One region of the Halomonas sp. A29 genome, then DNA from elsewhere that is predicted to be linked to it. Evidence: predicted binding sites of a transcription regulator. Region 1 holds the regulator's gene; the other holds the start of a gene.
What was found. Region 1 encodes sigma-54, which starts transcription at its own class of promoters, with help from an activator protein. Its sites were predicted from a motif close to TGGCACNNNNNTTGCTNT; they were not measured.
Positions count from the first base shown of each region.

Region 2: flgB (flagellar basal body rod protein FlgB) is a predicted target of sigma-54. The motif match lies at 1,942-1,959, and genes of this name have one in related genera.

Region 1 is NZ_JAXQPR010000005.1:244,300-247,431, forward strand. It holds gene lptA (lipopolysaccharide transport periplasmic protein LptA) at 1-32, shown strand, start outside; gene lptB (LPS export ABC transporter ATP-binding protein) at 34-765, shown strand; gene SPH52_RS11555 (RNA polymerase factor sigma-54) at 924-2,345, shown strand; gene hpf (ribosome hibernation-promoting factor, HPF/YfiA family) at 2,454-2,762, shown strand; gene ptsN (PTS IIA-like nitrogen regulatory protein PtsN) at 2,769-3,132, shown strand, end outside.
Region 2 is NZ_JAXQPR010000005.1:52,985-56,116, forward strand. It holds gene flgE (flagellar hook protein FlgE) at 1-266, opposite strand, end outside; gene flgD (flagellar hook assembly protein FlgD) at 336-1,025, opposite strand; gene flgC (flagellar basal body rod protein FlgC) at 1,031-1,438, opposite strand; gene flgB (flagellar basal body rod protein FlgB) at 1,470-1,883, opposite strand; gene flgA (flagellar basal body P-ring formation chaperone FlgA) at 2,066-2,761, shown strand; gene flgM (flagellar biosynthesis anti-sigma factor FlgM) at 2,905-3,132, shown strand, end outside.

The sequences.
Region 1 (3,132 bases):
GGATCCGCATGACCCTGCAGCCGGAGCGCTGAAATGCTGAAGAAGACCCTGCATGCCCGGCATCTGGCCAAGAGCTACAAGCGTCGCCGCGTGGTGCATGACATCAGTCTCTCCATCGAGCAGGGCTGCGTGGTCGGTCTGCTCGGACCCAACGGGGCCGGCAAGACCACCTCGTTCTACATGATCGTGGGGCTGGTCAAGGCGGATGCCGGCGAAGTGCACATCGACGACATGGATCTCTCACACAGCGCCATGCACCAGCGAGCCCAGGCCGGGATCGGCTACCTGCCCCAGGAGGCGTCGATCTTCCGCAAGCTATCGGTAGCCGACAACATCATGGCCATCCTCGAGACGCGCAAGGATCTCGACCGACGCGGGCGCCAGGCAAGGCTTCAACAACTGCTGGAAGACTTCCACGTCACCCACATCCGCGACAACCTCGGCATGAGCCTCTCAGGCGGTGAACGGCGTCGAGTCGAGATCGCCCGGGCGCTGGCCACCGAACCGGCCTTCATCCTGCTCGACGAACCCTTCGCCGGGGTCGATCCGATTTCGGTGGGCGAGATCAAGGGCATCATCCGCCAGCTCAAGGCGCGCGACATCGGCGTGCTGATCACCGACCACAATGTCCGCGAAACCCTCGACATCTGTGACTCGGCCTATATCGTCGGCGATGGCCAGATCATTGCTGAAGGCGACGCCGAGGCCATCCTGGCCAACAAGCGGGTGCGGGAAGTCTACCTTGGCGAGGATTTCCGCCTATAACGCAATCTTGCACATTAAGCAAGTAATTGATCTTTGTTTAAAACATTCTAATCAGGCATAAATATTGCCGCTGGCATGCATATTGCAATCAATTCTCTTGCATGTCACTGCCTACCGGTCTAGGGTAGAGTTTTCCGGCAGATGAGCCCGTTATCCTCATGGCCATGAAAGCATCCTTGCAACTGCGTGTCGGCACCCAGCTGACCATGACCCCCCAACTGCAGCAGGCCATTGCCCTTCTGCAGCTGTCCACCCTCGATCTACGTCAGGAGATCCAGCAGGCACTGGAATCCAACCCCATGCTGGAGCTTGACGACGACTTCGGTGAACAGGCCGTCAGCGAAACCCAGAGCGATGACTGGGCCAGTGAAATCCCCAGCGAGCTCTCCACCGACAGCGACTGGACGGATACCTACCCCGATCATGGCACGAGCTCCGGCGGCGCTACCGGTGAAGGACCGGACTTCGAGCGCCAGGCTTCGGGGCAGACGCTGGCCGGCCACCTGATCTGGCAATTGGCGATGACCGACCTGAGCGATCGCCAACACATTATCGCCGAGAGTCTAATCGACGCCGTCGATGGTGCCGGTTATCTGTCGCAAACGCTGGAAGAGATCCGCGACGGCCTGCGCCAGCAAGGCCTCGAAGGCCTGCCCACCCGGGAGGTCGAGCAGGTCCTGCTACGCCTGCAACAGTTCGAGCCTACCGGCGTGTTCGCCCGCGACCTGCGCGAGTGCCTGATGCTGCAATTGGCCGCGCTGCCCGACGACACACCGCTGCTCCCCCAGACCCGACGCCTGGTACGCCAGTTCCTCGAGGCATTGGCCTCCGATGATCGCCGTCTCCTCAAGCGTCGCCTGGGGCTGGACGACGATGCCCTGGATGAGGTCATCGCCCTGGTTCGCTCGCTGGACCCCCGCCCTGGCAGCGCCTATGCCGAAGTGAGCAGCAGCTACGTCACTCCGGACCTGGTTGCCTACCACGACGAAGCGGGCTGGCGCGTGGAACTCAACGCCGAGGCCTTGCCCCGGCTACGTATCCAGCCCGACTATGTCGCACTCGTACGACGCGCCGACAAGAGCCAGGACAACCAGTTCCTCAAGGATCACCTGCAGGAGGCGCGCTGGCTGATGAAGAGCCTCGCCAGCCGCAACGACACCCTGCTGCGCGTGGGACGGGAGATCATGGCACGCCAGATCGACTTTCTCGAGCAGGGCGAAGAGGCCATGAAGCCCTTGGTGCTGGCCGATATCGCCCAGACCGTCGAGATGCACGAATCGACCATTTCACGGGTGACTACACAGAAATTCATCCACACGCCGCGTGGCGTATTCGAGCTGAAGTACTTCTTCTCCAGCCACGTCGGTGGCAATGGTGAGGGGGACGCCCACTCCAGTACGGCGATACGCGCCCGTATCCGCAAACTGATCGCCGACGAGCCGCCTCGCAAGCCGCTTTCCGACAGCCGCCTGGTGGATCTGCTGGCCGAGAGCGGCATCGAGGTGGCACGCCGCACGGTAGCGAAGTATCGTGAAGCGCTGGGAATTCCTTCCTCGAGCGAGCGCAAGCGTTTTCGCTGATGTCTCGACACAATGTTGACGCGGGGCAATCACGACTCCCGAGGGGGTTTGCAGGGCAGTAAAAAGGGTTACAATCGAGCCACCACCCGAAGGACGAAGGAGCTTGTCATGCAAGTCAACATCACCGGCCATCATGTTGAACTGACCGATCCACTGCGTGACTACGTGAGCGAAAAGCTTAGCCGCGTCCAGCGCCATTACGACAACATCACCAACGTGCAAGTGACGCTCTCCATCGAGAAGGAGCGTCAACAGGCTGCCTGCACGCTGCACGCCGCCGGCGCCGACCTTCATGCCGAAGCCTCTGATTCTGACATGTACGCCGCTATCGATGCGCTGACTGACAAGCTCGACCGTCAACTGGTCAAACACAAGGAAAAGGCCCAGGCGCGCGCTCAGGGCGCCGGCATTCGCTGAGCTGCCATGACACTGGAAACCATACTGCCCCCTGAACGCGCGCTGTTCGACGTTCCCGGGGGTAGCAAGAAGAGGGTGCTGGAGTTCTTCAGCACCTTCATTGCGCAGAACACTCCGAGCCTCGACAGTCAGGAGGTCTTCGGCAGGTTGGTCGGTCGCGAGAGGCTGGGCAGCACCGGGATCGGCAATGGCGTGGCGATTCCTCATGCCCGCAGCCCCCACTGCCACAGCCCCGTGGCCGCCTTTCTCAAACTGGCCGAGCCCATCGATTTCGACGCCATCGACGGTGAGCCGGTCGATCTCGTCTTCGTACTGCTGGTACCCGAGGAGGCCGACGACACTCACCTGTCGTTGCTGAGCCAAGTGGCAG
Region 2 (3,132 bases), 190 kb from region 1:
CTGCTGTCCATGAATCGGAAGAAGCCGTTCCCGGCGACCGCCAAGTCCAGGCCGCGGTTGGTTGATTCGATATTGCCTTCATTGAAGTTCTGCAGTACGGACGAGACTCGCGTGCCCAGGCCCACTTTCGAGTTGGCAAAGACATCGGAGAATTGGACGCTGGAGCCCTTGAAGCCCACGGTCTGGGAGTTGGCGATGTTGTTACCGATCGCCCCCAGCTTCTGCGCCTGGGAGTTCAGGCCGCTCAATGCTTGTGAAAAACTCATTTTTCGTTCCTCTGCCTACCGGCTGAATGTGCCGCTATGCGCGGTTCTTTTAGTGTCAGTGAATGAAATTCAAAGGATCTGCTTGACCTGGTCGAGAGTGACCTGGCCATAGACGGCGCCCAGGTCCAGCCTCACGCCCCCATTCTTGTCGGGTGGCGTCACTCCGCCTACCACGGCGTAGTTGAGCGTGGTGGCATTCACCGTCTTGTCACCGCTGGTGGCCTCGATGCGCACGCGATAGGAGCCCGAGACGGCGGCTTCACCCTCGCTGGTGCGGCCGTCCCAGGTGAAGGATTCCACCCCGGCCTTGACCGACCCGATATCGTAGCGGTTGATCACCTGACCGCTGGCGTTGGTGATCACGATGCTCACGTTGTCGGCCGACTGGGGCAGCTCGATGCCGAACGGAGTGGTATGCAGTTCACCATCCTCACCGTGCTCGAGCAGCAGACGATCGCCCGGTATCAGCACGCCCTGCCCGATCAGGGCGGTCGCCTGCAGGGTCTGACCGGCGTTCATCTGCTCGGTGATCTCCTTCATGGTCTTGTTGAGATCCTCGATGCCGCTGACGGTGTTGATCTGTGCCAGCTGCGTGGTCATCTCATGGTTGTCCATGGGATTGAGCGGATCCTGATGCTGCATCTGCGCGATCAACAGCGTCATGAAGTTGTTGCGCAGCTCGGCGGACTGGCTGGCATCACGATGGGAGTTGCCCGCGTTCATGCGCGAAATGACGTTGGTATCGATGGTATTGGACATTGCGATCAACCCTCGCCCAGCGTGAGTGTCTTGAGCATCATCTGTTTGCTGGTGTTCATGACCTCGACGTTGGCCTGATAGGAGCGCGATGCCGAGATCATGTTGACCATCTCATGCACTGGCTCGACGTTGGGCATGGCAACATACCCATCCTCATTGGCCAGCGGGTGCTCCGGCCGATACTCCATACGCAAGGGCGAGGGATCCTCGACTACCTCGCGAACGCCGACACCACCAATGCCGTGGCCACCCTGCAGGCGCGCCTCGAACAGCACCTGCTTGGCCCGATAGGGTTGGCCATCCGGACCGGCCACGCTATCGGCGTTGGCCAGGTTGCTGGCAGTGACGTTCATACGCTGCGACTGGGCGCTCATGGCCGAGCCGGCGATATCGAACACGGAAAACATCGACATGGTATGATCTCTCTCCGTCTATTCCGGTCTGTTATTCCGGCTGCATGGCGTTCTTCAGCCCCTGGATGCGGCTGTTCATGATGGTCAGCGCCGCCTGGTAGCGCACGGCGTTGTCGGCGAACTGGGTACGCTCGCGATCCATGTCCACGGTGTTGCCATCCAGACTCGGCTGGTCGGGAACGCGATAGAGCAGATCGTTGCGGGGCGTCGCCATGGCCTGGCCCGACAGGTGCCGTTCGGAGGTACGGGCAAGCGACAGCCCGCCACCGGCGGAACGCCCGTGCTCGACTGCCTTCTTGAGCTCACTGGCAAAATCGATGTCGCGCGCCTTGTAGTTCGGCGTATCGGCGTTGGCAATATTGCTCGCCAGGACCTGGTGGCGCTGCTGGCGCAGGCCCAGCGCCTGCTGGTGGTAATTAAAGGCGGCCTCGAGCTGGTCGATCATGCCGGCACTCCCCGTGCGAACCAGATGGATGACATGCGGAACTTCTTGAGGTTGAAGAATAGCGATGCCCCTGTCATTTCAATGGCAGGAACAGGCCGGTTTTCCTCGTTCATTTCCACTATTTCAGCCAGGTGCGGCCAGCTAGAATCCTGCCATTACCCCACGCTGGACGGCCTTGCCTCATGCGCTTGACTCACCTCGCCCCGCTGTTGCTGTCGCCGCTGTCGTTGGCCGGCCTGCTGGCGGTTCCTGCAGCCTCGGCCGACGACATCGAGCTGCTGCAAGCCGTACACGGCTTCCTGCACGAAGAAGCCAGTGCGCTGGGCGACGAGTTCATCATCGAATTGCGCCCTCCTTCCGCCAGGCTACCCGTCTGTGAATCCCCCCAACCTTTCCTCACGCGCCCGGGCGAAGCTCCTCTTGGCCGTGTCTCCGTCGGTGTACGCTGTGGCAGCGATGGACGACAGGTACGCTACCTGCAGGCAGAAGTCGGTGTGATGGGTGAGTATCCGGTACTCGGCGCTCCGCTCACCGCGGGAGAGGCTGTGCGCCGCGACCATCTGATCATGCACTCGGGCAATCTCGCCGAGCTGCCAAACCGGACCTTGCTGGACGTCGACCAGATCGTCGGCCAGGTGGCGACGCGCGCGCTCAGTCCCGGGCAGCCCTTGCAGGCCCACCAATTCCGCAGCCTGCCGCTGGTGGAGAGAAATCAACGTGTCGTGGTCGAGGCCAGGGGCGCAGCATTTCGCATTTCACGAGAGGGACAGGCGCTGGAACCGGGCGGACTCGGCGACCGAATCCGGGTTCGTTTCGATAGCCGGGAAGTCGTGACGGCAGAGGTGGTCGGAGAGGGTGTCCTTGTCGTAGACTTCTGACACTGACCGCTGCGCGCCGACGAATGCACACGAGAATGACACGCGCATGTCCACCTGGGAAACTTGGGCCGCAAAAAAAGGCCTAAAGTTATCCAGCACGCTGCCGATAGCAGGTGAAAGCATCCGGTCATGAGGCCTTTATCGTGAAGATCAACAGCCAGAACCCCCTGACTCGCCCGACGCAGACGACTCCGCGCGAGGAGACTCAGCCAGTCAAGGGCGCCACTCCCGCTGGGCGGCAGGAACCCGGCCCGTCAGCGGCCACCCACCTCAGCCAGAAGGCTGCCGATAGCTCGCGTGACATCGACATGGCGCGGGTCGAGGAAATTCGTGAGGCCATTCGCGACGGACGGCTGGAAATCCGTGCCGAC